2 regions of the Pelagibacterium nitratireducens genome follow, and region 2 is predicted to be linked to the other one. Evidence: predicted binding sites of a transcription regulator. Region 2 holds the regulator's gene; the other holds the start of a gene.
The links. The regulator PhoB, encoded in region 2, activates phosphate uptake and scavenging genes when phosphate is short. The targets are predictions, from matches to a motif close to TGTCATNNANCTGTCAT.

Region 1: V6617_RS04450 (YdcH family protein) is a predicted target of PhoB. The motif match lies at 1,227-1,243, and genes of this name have one in related genera.

The regions. Positions count from the first base shown of each region.
Region 1 is NZ_CP146275.1:864,300-873,711, reverse strand. Features, by position in the region: gene V6617_RS04460 (DUF1013 domain-containing protein) at 1-43, shown strand, start outside; gene V6617_RS04455 (sulfite exporter TauE/SafE family protein) at 201-959, shown strand; gene V6617_RS04450 (YdcH family protein) at 1,029-1,205, opposite strand; gene V6617_RS04445 (YdcH family protein) at 1,418-1,633, shown strand; gene V6617_RS04440 (siderophore-interacting protein) at 1,704-2,516, shown strand; gene V6617_RS04435 (AI-2E family transporter) at 2,651-4,915, opposite strand; gene purE (5-(carboxyamino)imidazole ribonucleotide mutase) at 5,099-5,563, shown strand; gene V6617_RS04425 (5-(carboxyamino)imidazole ribonucleotide synthase) at 5,556-6,650, shown strand; gene rpsU (30S ribosomal protein S21) at 6,812-7,036, shown strand; gene V6617_RS04415 (hypothetical protein) at 7,128-7,472, opposite strand; gene V6617_RS04410 (alpha/beta hydrolase) at 7,474-8,280, opposite strand; gene V6617_RS04405 (DsbA family oxidoreductase) at 8,336-8,980, opposite strand; gene V6617_RS04400 (LysE family translocator) at 9,070-9,412, opposite strand, start outside.
Region 2 is NZ_CP146275.1:3,036,311-3,045,722, reverse strand. Features, by position in the region: gene pstA (phosphate ABC transporter permease PstA) at 1-515, shown strand, start outside; gene pstB (phosphate ABC transporter ATP-binding protein PstB) at 512-1,381, shown strand; gene phoU (phosphate signaling complex protein PhoU) at 1,394-2,101, shown strand; gene phoB (phosphate regulon transcriptional regulator PhoB) at 2,105-2,803, shown strand; gene V6617_RS15005 (UbiA family prenyltransferase) at 2,996-4,477, shown strand; gene V6617_RS15000 (GtrA family protein) at 4,474-4,911, shown strand; gene V6617_RS14995 (ABC transporter ATP-binding protein) at 4,964-6,691, shown strand; gene V6617_RS14990 (hypothetical protein) at 6,849-8,078, opposite strand; gene V6617_RS14985 (CrcB family protein) at 8,129-8,545, opposite strand; gene V6617_RS14980 (fluoride efflux transporter FluC) at 8,542-8,946, opposite strand.

The DNA.
Region 1 (9,412 bases), 1.5 Mb from region 2:
ATCGCTCAAAGGCGACGATGCGGACGCCGACGACCGCGAATAGTTCTGCTGTTATCCTGGCTTCAGACGGCCCGCTGCCCCACCGCAGCGGGCCGTTTTCCGTTCGGCGTTCGCTATCGGGGCTACGGTTCTGGGCGTCCCGGACTTGACATCAGGGCCATTTGCCCACGCTATGCCGCCCTGTTCCCCGTCCAATCCCCATGTTTCAATTGACGTTCTTTCTTGTCGCTGCGCTCGCAGTCTTTCTGGTTGCTCTGTCGAAATCCGGTCTGGTCGCGAGCCTGGGCGTGGTCGGCGTGCCTTTGCTGACCCTGGTCATGCCGGCTCGCGACGCCGCCGGCATGATGCTGCCGCTGCTGATCATCATGGATATCATCGCGCTGATCGCCTATCGGCGTGAAGTCGCCTGGAAAGTGTTCTGGATACTGCTGCCCGGCGCCATGGTCGGAACGTTGGTCGCCTTTTCGCTTTCGGCTGTGGTCAGCGAGGCCATGGTGCGCCTGGCCATCGGCCTGATCACGCTGGCCTTCGTGCTCGACGCCTGGCTTCCCTTGCGCAAGAAACTCGAGGGCCTGCCGCCATCGCGGCCCTGGGGAACGTTCTGGGGTTCGGTTGCCGGGTTTACCAGCTTTGTGAGCCACACGGGCGGCCCCCCGGTTCAGATCTACATGCTGCCCATGCGGCTGCCGCCAGCGCTTTTCGCGGGCACCAACGCTGTATTCTTTGCCGTAATCAATGCCAGCAAGATCCCGTTCTATTTCGTCCTCGGCCAGCTTTCACTCGCCAACATGCAGGCCGCGCTCTATCTCGTGCCTGCGGCGATTGCCGGCATGGTGCTCGGCGTGTTTCTGGTCAGGCGTATCGATGCAGGTCTTTTCTACAGGGTGGCCTATATCCTGATTTTCCTGCTCTCGCTCAAGCTGATCTATGACGGTCTTGCCGGATTGTTTTTCGCCTGACCGCGGACACTAAAAAAGGCCGCAGCTTTCGCCGTGGCCTCACAGAAATCACAAGTCTATGAATGGACCTTAGTGAGTGGTCTCGTACTGAGCGCGCACCAACTGGTCCTTGAGTTCAAGTTTCTTACGCTTGAGAGCGGCGATCAGCAGCGCATCGCGGGCCGGATGGCGCATTTCTTCGCTGATCTTTCGTTCCAAATCCTGATGCCGCCGCTCCAGGGAAGTGATGTAAGTCTGTGAGGTCATGGCCACTCCTTTCATCATTGGACGACAGTATCGTCACATTCTTTGCGGCCTTTGTCCAATGGCAAATCTATGGCAGAAAGAGGCTGGAGCGCGCTGGGAGAACGCTGCAGATTTTCCCGGTTCGAGAGCACAATAAAACAATGGCTTAGAGTGCCGAACCGACTCGATTGGGGCCAATCGCGCTCTGGTACGGGTCCTGTGGGAAAACAATCATGCTGCCATTGGACAAGGAAATCGAAGCACGGCTCGGGCTTGAACTGGCCACCAAACGCCAGGAACACGCCGATCTCGACGCCGCAATTCATACCCTGACGGCATCGGGGCTGGCCGACATCACGCTGATCCAGCGGCTCAAGAAGCGCAAGCTGGCCCTCAAGGACCGGATCGTCCAGATCGAGCGGATCATCCTCCCCGACATAATAGCGTGACATTATGTTAAGTTGACTTAATGCCTCATCATTTGTAGGTCAGCCTCGAGCTTTTTGAGGATGATTTGCGATGACCCAACATGCCCGTCTTGTCGAACGCGTTCGTCATGAACTCAAATTCAGGGTTGCAAAGGTGGTCAAATCCGAGCGCATCACGCCGCTGATGGCACGGATCACGCTCACCTCGGACGATTTCGAAAGCTTTGTTTCCCTTGCCTATGACGATCACTGCAAGGTGTTCTTCCCCGAGCCGGGTGCAAACGACTTTCCGGTTCCCGAACGCGGAGAAAACGGGCTGGTTTTTCCCGATGGCAAACGCCCCGAGGCGCGCGACTATACGCCCCGTTACTACGACAACGCCGCCCGCACCCTGACGCTCGATTTCGTACTGCATGGCGACGGCCCGGCGTCGGGCTGGGCACAAAACGCACGCCCGGGCGACACGATAGGGGTCGGGGGCCCGCGCGGTTCGTTCGTCGTCCGGGGCGATTTCGACTGGTATCTGCTCGTCGGCGATGAAACCGCTCTTCCCGCCATTTCCCGCCGGCTCGAGGAATTGCCGCGCGACGCCCGCGCCATCGCCGTCATCGAGATTGCCGACAATGGCGAAATCCAGAAAATCGACGCGCCCGACCATGCCGAGATCCACTGGCTGAGCCGCGAAGGCGCCCAGCCGGGAGATCCCCACAGGTTGCTTGGAGCCGTCGAGGCCCTGGAACTGCCCAGCGGCGACGGCTACATCTTCGTTGCGGGCGAAAGCGCCATGAGCAAGGCGGTGCGTCACCACATGGTGGACGAGCGCGGGCACAACCCCGACTGGATCAAGGCCGCCGGGTACTGGCAGACGGGCAGCGAGGATTTCGACGACGGCCACGCTCACTAGAGCATTTTCGGAAATGGAGCATGTCCTCGACCCGATCGGGGATGGAAACGGTTTTGCGGTTCGGACAGGCGACAAAACACGAGATTAGAGCCGATCCGGGTCGCACAGGTGTTAAGACGAGGTCCTGGAGCCCGCTAGGCGACGGCTTCGTCTTCCTCGGCCTCGCGTCGCAGCAAGAGGTCCCTGATCTCTGCGGCTAGCGGGAGGACGGCCTTTTCGAGCAAAGCGATTTGCGCCTCATCGTAGAGGCTGGGCGCCTGATCGAAAATCGCCAGCACCGCGCCCAACTGTCCGTCGTCGAGCGGAACCGGGACGCCCCCATAGGCCCTGACCCCGCTTTCCACGACGGTCCGCAGATGGGCGTAGGGCGAGTGTTGCAGATCTTCGATAATCAGCGTTCCCGACTTCTTGAGCACTTCGTGGGCCAGATGTTCGGAATGGCTTTTGTTGGAACCGTCGCCGCCTGAATCGATAAGGGGCACGATGGTCACCATCGCCACCGTCGTGTTGGCCGACCGCGCCAGCCGCCGCAGCGATCGTGAAATGTCGGGGTCTGCGGCAGCCTGTGCCGAAATGGCCCGGGCCGAAAGACGCAATTGCGGGACTGCATCGGGATCGTCTTGGGCCACCATACCGTGTCCCCCCAGCGCAAGAGCGATTGCATGCTCGGCCAGCGCAATCGAATGGGCCACCACATCGATCTCGTCGGTGGTGCCTTCTCCCCGTCCGCCATTGTATTCGGGATGGAAATAACCGGCGACCACGACCATTTCCGGCTTGATACGCTTGAGGCGGCGGGCCGCATAGCGCGCATACACGTCAGGTTTCTGCCCAAGATAGCAAAGGCATGCCACCTCGGTCTGCGACAGGTCGATCTGGGCGATGCCCTCCTTGCGCAACGCCACCGGTGCCATCACCTGAGCCGAAAAGCCACGCGCCCGCACCCGTTCGGCGACCATGAGCGCCATGGCCTGATCGAGCTCGGTCTTACCTCCGAACACCCGGATACGCGCACCATCTTCCCCGTTGTCGGGCACGGTTTCGGCAATATCGTCAAGCACCTCGGAAAGGGTCTCCACCACACGATGGCGATGGGAGGGATCGGCGAGATCGCCCGCGATATCGGCTTCGGCCAGCCGCAGGGCCGGCACGGCGATATCGTCGTAAAACGCCGCAATTCCATCCTTTTCGATTTCGCGGTCGGCAAGGTCGGTCGCTTCTTCGACATTGCCCGAGATCAGCCTTTGATAAAACCGCTCCTGGGGCAGCAGCACCGGCGCGCTGCCCAGTATGGTTTCGATAAAGCCCAGACCGGGCACATAGCGCGCCATGACCACGATACACACCGTCAGCGGCATGGAGACAATCAGCCCGATCGGGCCCCACAGCGTGGCCCAGAACATTGCGGCGACCAGCACCGCAAGCGGGGTCAGCCCCGTCGAGGTGCCATAAAGCCGCGGTTCGACAATGTTGTTGGACACCACTTCGAGCACCAGATAGAGCCCGATGACCCCGAACAGCATCGTCCAGCCCGGATCGACAGCCACCGCCAACAGGATCGGAATGGTTGCAATCATCAGCGTACCCACGAACGGGATATAGCGAAATACGCTCGCCAACAGACCCCAAAGGACCGCGTTGGGTACGCCAAGCACAAAAAGACCCGCCCCGAAGAGGGTCCCATAACCGGCGCTGATTGTCGCCTGAGCCAGAAGATAGCGGCCAACGCGGGCGCTGGCTTCGTTCATGGCCTCGGTGCTGGCGCGCAGATCGCCGCGGCTGGCCAGCTTGAGAAACCGGTCGCGCAACTCCTCGCGCTCGAGCAACAGGAATATCAGAAAGATCGTAACGATCAGGACCGAAGCCAGCGGACCGATGATCGAGAAAAACACCGTCTGAGCTGTTTCGAGCGACCCCATGCCGTTATCGGCTATGACCACCTGGATCGGTTCGGGACCCTGCTCGGCCAGCGTCTCGGCGCTGGCCTCCACCTGCGCGCCCAGCCGTTCGATAGTGGCGACGAGCCTGTCTATGACCTGCCCGCCCCCGAACGTCTCCTGGAGCATCCGGAGCTTCTCGCTGATCGTTGCCTGATAGCGCGGCAGATCGGATGCCAGCGAAAGCATCTGCGAAAATGCCAGATAGGCGACACCCGAAATCAGCGCAAGCACCGCCAGCACCGAGACAATAACCGCAGCAATATGAGGCGTTCCGACCCGACGCAGGCTGTGAACGACCGGACCCAGGGCAAAGGCGAGCAGCACAGCCAGAACCAGCGGCACGAAAATACCGCGCCCCAGATAGAGCACGGCAACAATCAGAACGAAGGTCAAAATCGCCGCGACAGGCTGGAAGCCCATCAGCGAAGGCGCCGGGGCAACCGGCGGTTTCGTGTCCATCTACTGTTTCCCAATCCAAGCCCGTCTGGACCCCGCGATCTCAAAACGCCATGCGCTAGCTTTCGTTCCCTGCACCTGCCAACAGATGCTGCGGCTTGAACCTTTTTGGCTTATCGGATACAGCCACGCTTTAGCCAATTGAGGGCCGGGCTCTTGGTTTCATCTCCTCCTATCGCAATCGTCATGGGCAGCCAGTCAGACTGGCCCACAATGCGCTTTGCCGCCGAAACGCTCGAGGCACTCAGGCTCGATTATGAAGCGCGCATCGTCTCGGCGCACCGGACCCCGCTGCGCATGGTCGATTTCGCCACAACAGCGCGCGAGGACGGCTTTCAGGTCATCATTGCCGGGGCCGGTGGCGCCGCGCACCTGCCGGGTATGATTGCGTCGATGACCACACTGCCGGTGCTGGGCGTGCCCGTGGAAAGCAAGGCCCTGCACGGGCAGGATAGCCTGCTCTCGATCGTCCAGATGCCCGGCGGCGTTCCGGTCGGCACCCTGGCCATCGGCAAGGCCGGCGCGATCAACGCAGCGCTGCTTGCCGCCTCGATCCTCTCGCTCGCCGATGAAGAGCTTGCGGCACGGCTCACCGAGTGGCGCACCCGCCAGACCAACGCAGTTGCGGAGTTTCCCAAGGACGATGACTGACAGCCACCCTCTCCAGCCCGGCAGTTCCATCGGCATTCTGGGCGGCGGCCAGCTTGGGCGCATGCTCTCTCTAGCGGCAAGCCAGTTGGGCATGAAGACCCATATCTACTGCCCGGACCCGCAAAGCCCCGCTTTCGATGTCACCCCCACCAAAACCATTGCCGGCTATGATGATGTCGCAGCCCTGAGGGCCTTTGCGGGCGGCGTCGACGTTGTGACCTACGAGTTCGAGAACGTGCCGCTGGCCACCGCAAAGGTCATCGCCGACAACGTGCCGCTGCGCCCGGGCGCCAAGGCACTCGAAGTCAGCCAGGATCGCCTGGCCGAAAAGAGCTTTCTGAGCCGCGCCGGTGTTGCCATCGCGCCCTATCGCGCTGTCGCCAGCCTCGACGAGTTGCAGGCGGCAGTCGCCGAAATCGGTCTTCCTGCCGTCCTCAAGACCACACGGCTGGGCTATGACGGCAAGGGCCAGCGCATGATCGCCAAGCCTGACGACCTCGAAGGCGCCTTTGCCGAGCTTGAACCGGGCGCCCCTTTGGTTCTCGAAGCCTATGTCCCGTTCGAAAAGGAAATCTCGGTCATCGTGGTGCGTGGCGCCGATGGGGCCGTGGTCACCTACGATCCGGCCGAAAACATTCACCGCAACCACATCCTCAAGACCTCGACCCTGCCCGCCACCGTTTCCGATGCCGTGGTGATCAAGGCCAGGGCCGTCGCCGCCGACATTGCAACCGCGCTCGATTATGTCGGCACCATGGGCGTTGAATTTTTCGTCGTATCCGATGGCGACGATCCGCAGATCCTGGTCAACGAAATCGCCCCCCGCGTCCACAATTCCGGCCACTGGACCCAGGCCGTCTGCATCACCGATCAGTTCGAGAATCACATTCGCGCCATTTGCGGCTGGCCACTGGGCGACACCACGCGGCTGGCTGGCGTGGTGATGGAAAATCTGCTCGGCGAGGAAATCTTTGCCACAGCCGCGCGGTCGACGGGCAACATCCAGCCCCATGTCTACGGCAAGGCCGAAGCCCGGGCCGGCCGCAAGATGGGCCACCTCAATATCGTCAGGCTCCCCGAAGACTGACAAAAAGCACAGATTCCGGGCCTCGCCGGTGGACACGGCCCGACTCTTCTGGTAACTACCGCGGCCACGGTGACCGGCAAGTGTCGGTCGGCGCTGGATTGCTTTTGGCCTCCGGCGTTTGATATCAGCCGAAATTCTAACCGAAAGGGCGGGTGTTCCGCGTGCAAGTAGTCGTTCGCGATAACAATGTCGATCAGGCGCTTCGGGCGCTGAAAAAGAAGTTGCAGCGCGAAGGTGTGTTTCGCGAAATGAAGCTGCGCAACTATTACGAGAAGCCTTCTGAAAAGAAGGCACGGCAGAAGGCCGAGGCGATCCGCCGCGCCCGCAAGCTTGCTCGTAAGCGTGCACAGCGCGAGGCTGGTGTTGTAACCGGCGGTCGTCGCTAAGAGGGCTTCGCAAAGCGCGAAATCTCTTGCATCTGCGACTGTTCGACATGAACGTATTTGCAGAAAAACGCCGTCCTTTGGGGCGGCGTTTTTATTTTTGAACTCCCGGCATATCGAGGATCGGCATCACCTCGACGCCCTCGCCCGGAAAATGGGTGAAATGGGCGTGATTGCGAAACATCTCGGCCGCCGCCACGTGGTCGGGTGCTTCCACAATCACATAGGCTGCGGCTGAATTGGTGATGTCGGCTATTCCGTCCGGGCCGATCTTTTTGGTCTTGCCCAACGGGCCGCCGGCATCGATCACGCGCGAAGCATTGGCCTCCATCCATTCGCCCCAGGCTTTCATGCCCGCCACTTCATCCACCCGCCCCTCGGCATACGCCTTCTCGGTTGCAGTTGCGGTTCCCGTATAGATCGCCAGAAATTTTCCCATTTCAGCCTCCCTGTGCTGTATCAGCAAAGAACGCCTGAGCCCGCTCCCAGATCCCGCGCGCCCACAGATCGGAATGATCCGCCCCCTCCTCGATCCAGATATCGTAAGGATTTGGCGCGTCCGCATAGAGCCGCTCGCCGTTCGAAACGCTCACCGTTCGATCGGCGGTACCATGCGCCACAAAGACCGGCTCCTCGACCGCCCCGATCCAGTCGTTGGACCGGAACTGGTCGAGCATCAGCCAGGCGACCGGCGCAAAAGGATACCGTTCGGCGGCCACGCTCACCGCCGAATAGAACGGGGTTTCCAGGAGCACCGCCTCGGCCGCGCGCTGGCTGGCGACCCACACGGCAGGCGATGCTCCCAACGAACGGCCCCAGACCGCGATATTGTCCTCGCGCTCGTCGAGCCAATCGAACGCCGCGATGGCATCGGCCAGCACATTCTCCTGGGTGATTTCGCCCGGCGACAGCGGAAAGCCGCGATAATCGACCGACAAAAAACCGTATCCCGCTTCAGTGAACGAAAGAAACCGCTCGTATTCGGCCGAAAAGCTTCCAGAATTGCCCTTGAGGTACAGGATCGTGGGTTCATCGGCTGACGGCGGCGCATACCAGCCGGTGATCACCTCGTCATTGCTGGTGGGAATGGTGACGATCTCGGCATCGACCCCCACTGCAACCGGATCGAAAATCTCCCCGGCAGGATAAAAGAAAAACGCCCGCTGATTGACGTAAAGATAGGCCAGCAGCCCACCGTAAACGACAATCACCAAGACCAGAACGCCAATGGCGATCTTCTTGAACATTTCCGATTTCCTCCCGGCGGACCCTGTCCGTGATACCGCCGGGAGAACGGATCGTCTAGGTCAGCTCTTCCTGGCCCAACGCCACGCGAAACGCCCGCTGGAAAACCTCGAGCGGCTGACCTCCGGAAATGGCAAACTGGTTGTTGAAGATAAAGAACGGCACACCGTTGATGCCCTGTTGGCTGGCCGAAACCGCCATCGCTTTGGTTGTGCTGTTCTCGGCCTCATCGGCAATCAGCTTGAGCGCCACTTCGCGCGTATAGCCGTGCTCGGCAGCGATATCGGCCAGGAGGTCATCGTCTGTGATGTCCTTGCCCTCGAGGAAATAAGCGGCCGCAAATGCCTTGGCCAGACCATACTGGTGTTCGGGCGCTGCCGAGCGGATCAGCGTATGCGGCTTGATGGTGGGATAGCTCATCGGCTGCACGCTCATGTCCAGCGGCACCCCGGCATCGCGCGCCGCGCCCTCGACCCGCGCCTGCATGGCATCGATATCGCCGCCATATTTTGCCTTGAGCCTTTCCTTGGTGTTCTGCCCTTCTTCCGGCGTCGTCGGATCGAGCAGGAACGGGTGATGCAAGATCTCGACGTTTACGTCCTCAGGCAGCGTCGCCAGCGCCTGATCAAGCCGCGCCGTGCCGATCAGGCACCAGGGGCATACGACATCGGTGAACAGATCGATGCGGATGGATTGGGTCATCGTGTATCCTTTGCGTTGACGACAACATGGCCATTGGCGCCGAACCGCTCAAGTACGCACATCGATGTAACCGGGACAAAAACACAGGATCAGGATCGTGTGGCAATCAACAGCCAGATGGCGATGACGACCAGCAAGAGACCGAAAACGATGCCCAGTCGCTCGCGATGATGTGGCTGCACAAAATAGGGCTGCAGCGCCGACGCTCCCAGAACGATGGCGATATGGACCAGCGTGGCCGCGAGCACATACACCGCCGCAAGCGCCAGAAAGGCCGAGGGCATCGCCCCATCCGCAAGGAAATTGGGTAGAACGGACAGATAAAAGGCCGCCGCCTTGGGATTGAGCAAATTGGTGATGAGGCCGCGGCGAAAGAAAATCCAGTTCGAGACCGTCAGCGTGTGCTGTTCGACCGGACGGCACGAATCGCGC
Region 2 (9,412 bases):
CCTCCATCGTCTTCGGTCTGCTCGGCGCGGCTGTGTTCATCAACTATCTTGGCCTGCCGCGCTCGGCACCGCTGGTTGGCGGCCTTGTGCTGACCCTGATGACCCTGCCCACCATCATCATTGCGACCCGCTCGTCATTGCGCGCTGTTTCGCCCTCGCTCCGTCAGGCGGCGCTCGGGCTTGGTGCCTCGCGCAACCAGACCGTGTTCCACCATGTTCTGCCGCTGACGTTCCCCGGCATTCTGACCGCCACCATCATCGGTGTAGCCCAGGCCCTTGGCGAGACGGCACCTCTGCTGCTGATCGGCATGAGCGCGTTCATCGCCAACATTCCCGCCAATCCGCTGGATTCGGCGACGGCTCTGCCGGTTCAGATCTATCTCTGGCAGGGCAACGAAAACCGGAACTTCTTTGAGGCGCGGACATCGGCTGCCATTATGGTCCTTTTGGGCATGATGATCCTGTTGAATGCCATCGCCATCTTCCTGCGCACACGATTGGAGCGCCGCAAATGACAATCGGAACCACAATGGACAGGAGTGCAATGCCTCCGATGAACCAGAGCAACACGACAGCTGGCGAGGCCGGCTTCCAGACAGTCCGCACGCCCGACGATACCGGGCACCCCGCGCGCCTCAAGGCGGAAGACGTTTCGGTCTTCTACAATGAAAAACAGGCGCTGTTCGACGTTTCGATCGATATCCCCGAAAAGGCTGTCAGCGCCTTTATCGGCCCTTCGGGGTGCGGCAAATCCACATTCCTGCGCTGCATCAATCGTATGAACGATACCATCGAGGGCTGCCGGGTCACCGGCACCGTCGCTCTCGACGGCGACAATCTTTACGACGCCAGCCTCGACGTGGTCGAACTGCGCGCCCGGATCGGTATGGTGTTCCAAAAGCCCAATCCGTTCCCCAAATCGATATTTGAAAACGTTGCCTATGGCCCCAAGATCCACGGACTGGCCCGCAACAAGTCCGATCTTGAAGAAATCGTCGTGACTTCGCTGCAAAAGGCGGGGCTGTTCGAAGAGGTCAAGGACCGGCTGCATTCGCCCGGCACCGGCCTGTCGGGTGGCCAGCAGCAGCGCCTGTGCATCGCGCGCGCCATAGCGGTCGGTCCCGAAGTCATCCTCATGGACGAGCCCTGCTCGGCACTCGATCCGATCGCAACCGCGATCATCGAGGAGCTGATCGACGAATTGCGTGCCAATTACACCATTGTTATCGTCACCCACTCCATGCAGCAGGCCGCGCGCGTCTCGCAAAAGACCGCGTTCTTCCACCTGGGCAAGCTGATCGAGGAAGGTCCGACCGAATCCATCTTCACCAATCCCAGGGAAAAGCGCACCCAGGATTACATCACCGGCCGCATCGGGTAGGAGACCCACGTCATGCCCAATTCAAGCGAACATATCGTTAGCTCCTACGAAGATGAACTGATCGAGTTGGCCCGTTCGATCTCGGAAATGGGCGGGTTTGTCGAAAAGGCGATTTCCAACGCCACCGACGCCCTGATCCGCTCCGATGCCGACCTTGCGCTGGCCACTGTGGCCGCCGACAAGAAGGTCGACGCCATGCAGGCCCAGATCGACGAGATGGCGGTCTCGATCATCGCCCGGCGCCAGCCCATGGCGCAGGACCTGCGCCTTGTCATCGCTTCCATTCACGTCGCCAACGATCTCGAACGCATCGGCGACATGGCCAAGTCGACGGCCCGTCGCTCCACCCAGTTCGAAGGCATCGGCATGTCGAGCCAGTTCAAGAACGGACTGCGCCACATGGGCGAACTCGTCCAGCGCCAGGTCAAGCTGGCCCTCGATGCCTTTGCCGCCCGCGACAAGGACATGGCGGTCGATGTGGTCGAGCGCGATACCGACGTCGATGCGCTCTATGTTTCCCTGTTCCGCGAACTCCTCACCTACATGATGGAAGATCCGCGTAATATCACCATGTGTACGCACCTCCTGTTCTGCGGCAAAAATCTTGAGCGGGTGGGCGATCACTCGACCAACATAGCAGAGCAGGCCTATTTCCTTGCGACCGGCCAGTCACTGACGTCGGACGTCGAGGATTTCAAGCGTGAGCAGATCAAGGGCTAGTCAATGATCCCTCAGGTTCTTGTTGTCGAAGACGAGGCCGATCTCGTCGAACTTCTGCGATACAATCTCGAGGCGGAAGATTTTTCCGTCGCAACCGCCGAAGATGCCGAAGAGGCCATGCTGCGCATCGCCGAAAACACGCCCGATATCATCCTGCTCGACTGGATGCTGCCGGGCACTTCGGGCATCGAGATCTGCCGCCGCATCCGCGCCCGCACCGATACCGCCCGCATCCCGATCATCATGCTCACCGCACGCGGCGAGGAAGAAGAGCGGGTGCGCGGTCTGGCGACCGGGGCCGACGATTATGTCGTCAAACCCTTTTCGCTTCCCGAGCTGATGGCCCGCATCAACGCCCTTTTGCGCCGGTCGAACCCGCAGTTGATCGCTGCTATCCTCAAGGCGGGCGACATCGAACTCGACCGCACCACCCATCGCGTCCGCCGCTCGGGCAAGGAAGTCCATCTCGGCCCCACAGAGTACCGCCTGCTCGAATACCTCATGGGCAATCCCGGCCGCGTCTATTCGCGTGAGCAATTGCTCGATGGCGTCTGGGGCACCGATGTCTATGTCGACGAGCGCACCGTGGACGTCCATGTCGGCCGGCTGCGCAAGGCCATCAATCGGGGGCGGGTCAAGGACCCCATCCGCACCGTCCGCGGCGCGGGCTATGCCTTCGACGAAAAATTCGTGGCGAACTAGAGGCTTGATAAACAGGTACGATTTTATCGATCCTGTTGGCACCATATTAAGCCAGATCGATAAAGCGTAAATTTTGTCGTGCATTTGACTGATTTGCGCGTCGCGCCTGATTAACGCTTATTTGCTGTTTTCTTTGCACCACAGCTTCGCGCCCGCGATAACGGGGCGAAATTTGCAAAGTGAGCAGGTGCGATGCCCAAATCAGCTGTTGCGGTCAAACAGACCCGTGCCGACCGGAAACCCCGATCGGGCCTTCTCCCGCTCGTTCTCGATCTCGACGACACCCTGATCCGCACCGATCTGCTGCACGAGACGGTTTTCGCCTATCTCAAGCAGAACCCGTTCGGCCTGTTTTCCCTCGTGCTCTGGCTCCTCAAGGGCAAGGCGCATCTCAAGCAGCAACTGGCCAGCCAGGTGACCCTCGAGGTCGACGACATCCCGCTCAACGCCGAGCTTGTCGCCTACGCCGAGGCCGAAAAGGCAAAAGGCCGTCAAATCATTCTGGCCACAGCGGCAGACAGCCTGCTGGCCATACGCATCGCTCACCGCTTCCCCTTTATCGATAAGACCATCGCATCCGATGGCATCACCAATCTCAAGGGCGCCACAAAGGCTCAAAAGCTGGCCGAAATGTTTCCCGATGGCTTCGTCTATGCCGGCGACAGCAAGACCGACCTTGCCGTCTGGAAAGTCGCGAAAGCCGGCGTTCTTGTCGAAACCGCCGGTGGCGTGGAGCGCGCGGCCGCCCGCCTGACCGATATCGAGCACACCATAAAGCGTCCCACACGGCTCAGGGATTGGATCAAGGAGGCGCGCCTGCATCAATGGGCCAAGAACGCCTTGGTGTTCGTGCCGCTCATGCTGGGTGGCCATATGCTCGACCTCGCAGCATGGACCAGCGCGGGCATGGCATTTCTCGCCCTGGGCATCCTCGCCTCCTCGACATATCTCCTCAACGACCTCTGGGACATCGCCGACGACCGCCGCCATTGGTCCAAGCGCAACCGTCCGCTCGCGGCCGGTCGCATATCCATCGCCAATGCCGTGGCCGCCATGCCCGTCGCCATGATTGCCGCCTTCGCGCTCGGCGCGCTGGTCAATCCCCTGGTTGTCGCAACGCTTGCCGCCTATCTGACCCTCACCGTCGCCTATTCCCTGGGGATCAAACGCAAGCCGATCCTCGATGCCTTCACGCTGGCCGTGCTGTTCACCTTGCGACTCGTATTGGGCATTGTCGCCGTCGGTGTCATGGCCTCGCCCTGGCTGCTTGTCTTTTCCATGTTCCTGTTTGCCTCGCTTTCCTTCGCCAAGCGCAACACCGAGGTGCAGCGCATGACCGACAATGGCGGATCGGGCCGGATCAGTGGGCGCGGATATTTCACAACCGATGCGCCCTTCATCATGGCCATGGGCGTGGCCAGCGGCATCGGCTCGGTTCTCATCCTTGTGCTCTATCTCACCCAGGATGCCCTGGCCGCCGATTTCTATTCGGATTCGATCTGGCTCTGGCTCATGCCCGCCGCCCTGTTCCTGTGGATCGGCCGCATCTGGATGCTCAGCTTTCGCGGCGAACTCAACGACGATCCCGTCGCCTTTGCCATGAAAGACCCCAAAAGCCTCATGCTCGCCGCCGGTCTGGCGCTCGGCTTCTTTCTCGCCTGGATCGGCATATGAGCCCGCAGGCCTTCCTCAAGCTGCCCCAGGTCGTGCGCTTCCTGCTGCTTGGCGGTCTTGCAGCGGCGATCAACTGGCTGGTGCGTTTCCCGCTCTCGCTCGTGCTGCCGTTTCCCGCCGCCGTGTTCGTGGCCTATCTCATTGGCATGAGCGCCGGGTTCACGCTCTACCGCGCCTATGTGTTTCCCAATTCCCGCCAGTCCATGGCGCTGCAGGCCACGCTCTTTCTCATCGTCAATGCGCTCGGCGCCGTTGTCGTCATGGCGGTTTCCCTGGCCCTGCTCGATCATTTGCTCCCGGCCATCGGATGGCGCTTGCTGCCTGAAGCGGTTGCACACGGCACGGCAATCGGCGTCGGCGCTGTTGCAAATTTCTTCGGCCACAAATATCTCAGTTTTCGGACCGCTCCCGACCACGCAGAAAACTTGACTTGACGAGTCTGGTTTAAGCGCGCTAGGTCCGGGCGGTATTGAAAGCGATCCGACGATGCTGCGCCGATTTTTCTCCTATTACGCGCCCTATAAGGGCCTGTTTTTCCTCGATTTCGGCTGCGCGGTCATCGTCGGCCTGCTCGAATTGAGCTTCCCCGTGGTCGTCCAGCTCTATGTCGATCAATTGCTGCCCAGCCAGAACTGGTTCTGGATTCTTGCCGCCGCTGCTGGTCTGCTGGTCGTCTATATCCTCAATGCGGGCCTGCTTTCGGTGGTCAACTATTGGGGCCACGCGCTTGGCATCGGCATCGAGACCGACATGCGCCGTCAGGCCTTCGATCACCTCCACAAACTCTCATTCCGCTATTTCGACAACAAGAAGACCGGGCACCTCATTACCCACGTCACCAAGGATCTCGAAGAGGTCGGTGAGATCGCCCATCACGGTCCCGAAGACGTCTTTATAGCCATCATGACCTTTATCGGTGCCTTCATCATCATGGCGCTGATGAATTTAAAGCTCGCCGCGCTCACCCTGTTCATCGTCCCGGTCGCCGCCTTCCTGATCTTCAAATACGGAAGCGCCATGACCATGACCTGGAAGAACCTTTACGGCCGGGTCGGCGATTTCAACCAGCGCATCGAGGAATCGATCGGCGGGGTCCGTGCCGTACGTGCCTTTGCCAATGAGCGCCATGAGCGCAAGCTGTTTGAAGGTGACAATCAGAGCTACCGCACCACCAAGCTCAAGGCCTACAAGATCATGACGGCGTCGATCTCGATGTCCTATATGGCCAAGAGCCTCGTGCAGTTGATGGTCATGCTCGCCGGGACCGCGCTCGTCATGTATGGCGAAATGACCTACGGCCAGTTCGTCGGCTTTCTGCTTCTCATCACCGTTCTGTTTCGTCCCATCGACAAGATCATCTCGGTCATCGAAAGCTATCCCAAAGGCATCGCCGGCTTCAAACGCTTCACCGACCTGATCGATACCGAACCCGATATCGTCGATAGCCCAAGCGCAAAAAGGGTTTCCGATCTCAGGGGCGATATCGTCTTCGACAAGGTCAACTTCGCCTATTCGGACAACCGCCCGATCCTGGCCGACATCACCCTCGGCGTTAAAGCCGGGCAAACCATCGCCCTGGTCGGTCCCTCCGGTGCGGGCAAGACCACGATCTGCTCACTGCTGCCGCGCTTTTACGAAATCGATTCCGGCGCCATCACCATCGATGGCATCGACATCCGCGACATGACCCAGGATTCCCTGCGCAGCCAGATCGGCATCGTCCAGCAGGACGTTTTCATGTTCGGCACCTCGATCCGCGACAACATCGCTTATGGCCGTCTGGGTGCAACCGACGAGGAGATCATGGCCGCCGCCCGCAGCGCCCAGTTCGATAGCGTCATTGCCCAATTGCCCGACGGGCTCGATACCATGATCGGCGAGCGCGGGGTCAAACTCTCGGGCGGCCAGAAGCAGCGCCTCGCCATCGCGCGAATATTTCTGAAAAACCCGCCGATCCTCATTCTCGACGAGGCGACCTCGGCGCTCGATACCGAAACAGAAATGCAGATCCAGCGCGCGCTTTCGGCACTCTCGGAGGGCCGCACCACTCTGGTCATCGCCCACCGCCTGGCCACCATCCGCAATGCGGACCGCATCGCCGTGGTCGCCGATGGCCGTATCGTGGAAGAGGGCGCCCATGAAGCGCTGGTCGCCAGGGCCGGCGCCTACGCTCGCCTGCACAATGCGCAGTTCGGCGCCTGGGCGGCTGAATAAGCGCTTGTCGGTTCGAAAGCGCGACCAGACAAGACGCTACGCCGCCAATCCCAGTGCCAGAAACGCCATGGTAATGAGGTTAAGCCCGATCCCACCGGAGCGCTTCCAGAAAAAGTGGTTTCCACTTTTTCGGTTCGGAAGCGTGACCACTTAGGAACTACGCCGCCAATCCCAGTGCCAGAAACGCCATGGTAATGAGGTTAAGCCCGATCCCGAAAGTCACCAGCAGCGCCAGCCCGCGCATGTCGCGATCGGTGACGGCAAGCGCCAGCATGTAAAAGACGATGGGCAGCCAGTCGAGCGCATAGCGCTGCACGTTGAACTGGGAATACCCGTTCGAGTGATAGAACAGGGTGGGCACGGCGATAACGAGGATCGTCGCAATCCCGATCAGTACCGGCCGGCGCATCGGCGCGAAAAACGCGAACAGAACGAACGGGCTGGCCGCCAGAAGCGCCGTGCCCGACGGATCGAGTCCGACGGGTTCGACCATCGCATTGCCGCCGAAATCCATGTGGAAGCCCTGCACGAACAGATAGAGCGTGTTGAACAACACATAGGCCGACGACCACAGCCCGTGCTCGGCCAGCCGGTAGTTGATCATCGATCCGCCCTCGGCAATATCGGCGCCAATCATGTAAGGGTAGCCGGTCTGCATCGGATCGCCGAACCGAAGATAATTGTAGGCAAGATAGATCAGAACCGCGACGCCCGCCGGCAGACCCAGCTTGAGCACCCGCACGATATGCTCACGCGAAAAGCTGATCAGCGGCTCGAACCGGTCCAGCGACAGGGCAAACAGGAACGGCAGGTAAAACACCGCCATTTGCCGGCACAAAAACGCCGCCCCGATGCACGCCCCGGCCAGGATCAGGCTCCCCCCGCGCACCATCTGGTGGATGGCCAGCGAGGTGAAGGCGAACCCGATCGCCTGGGCAAAAAACCAGATGCCGTCGCCGCGGATGGTCACGAAATAGAGCGGGGTGGCAAAGGCCAGCCCCAGCAGCAGCCAGATCGCCACATCGCGCTCAACCTTCAGCCCCTCGAAAATCTGCCACCACAGCCACACCGATAGCGCAAAGGCGATGGCCGAGAGAAACACGAAGCCGGAAAAATTGACCCCGAACAGCGCCACGAAGGGCAGGGCGATGATCGCCGGGACGGGCGGAAACATCACGAAGATCTTGTCCTCGAACCGCGCGCAATCGCCATCGAAGCAGGTTGTCGTGTCCAGCCGCCCGTTGAGAAACGCTTCGGCCAGCAGCGCATAGCTGTTCGAACCGGGATCCTCGATAATGGCGTAAAGCGCCAGTCCCCCCGCCAGCGCCAGCGCCATCAGCGCGGCGATGGCAAACAGAACGCCCATGGCGTTTATGCGGCTGAGCATGATCGTGGTCCCCAAGGCTTTTTACCTCAAGGGTTATGGCAGCGACCCGTTTAAGATTTGGTTTGGGCGACCGCCTCTTTTTCCGCAAACAGCGCCATCCCCGCGCTCCAGCCCACCCACACCGCAACCATCCAGCCGATAATCGAAGCTGCGATATATCCCAGCGCCACGGCCCACGCCCCCGACATCGCAAAAAGCAGCGCTTCGAGCGAAAATGCCGAAAACGTCGTGAACCCCCCACAAAACCCGGTGATCAGAAACCCGCTGAGAATGGGAGAAGGCAAGCGGCGCACCGACCAGGCGGCAATCAGCCCGATCAACGCCGACCCCGCAATATTGGCGGCCAGCGTACCGGCCATGAACCAGCCAGGGATCATCGAAACGGCAAAAAGCGACAGCCCGAAGCGGGCCATGCTGCCTGCGGCGCCGCCGAACGCTATGGCAACGACAAGCATCCGCTCGCTCATGGCATGGCCCCCATTGAATAGATCAGCGCAAAACCGATAGCGGTGGCCGACAAACACAGAACAAGCGAAGCGCCGATATTGAGAAGCGCCGGGCCGCCTTGCCCTTCACGCAGCAATGTCAGGGTCTGCAGCGAAAAGCTCGAAACCGTCGTGTACCCTCCACACACCCCGACCACCGCCAGCAGCCAGACGAGCTCCGATGGTGTCCCCGTCACGCCCGGCTCCAGGAAAAAACCGCCAATAAGTCCAATAAGCAGGCTGCCGGTCACGTTGACGGCAAGAATGCCGAAGGTCCCGTGACCAAGTTTTTGCGCAACGATCGTCGAAACAATATGGCGAAAAACCGCTCCGACACCGCCACCGAGGCCGACGCACAAAACAGCGAATAGGGAAGTGTTCATCCCCCGACATTGCCCCAGATTCCACGCCCTTGTCGAGATCGGCATTCGACGGAAACGCCTCACCTCTCTCCCTCGCTGCCCGGGCCGGTTTTGGCCAGGGCAATTCCCAACCGGGGGCTGGCGGACTCGCCACAGACCCCGCTCTAGCTCCCCCGGCGAAGGCAGGGGCCCATGTGCCTCTCTTCACGCACCAGAGGGTCGGCAAGGCTACTGGGTCCCGGATCATGTCCAAGATAGCAATGGGGCTTGGGCCACCTTCTTGGTTCCATCACCACCATTCGCCCCACCCCCATCGTCATCCTCGGGCTTGACCCGGGGATCTGCTGCGTCGGGCAGCCGGTGAAGGGGTTGAGGAGCCGTGAGACGCGAGGGGTCGCCACTTCTGCGCTGCACAACAGCAGCGTTGCGGATCCCCGGGTCGAGCCCGAGGATGACGTGGGTGAAGGTGGAAACGCTGCGCAAAAAC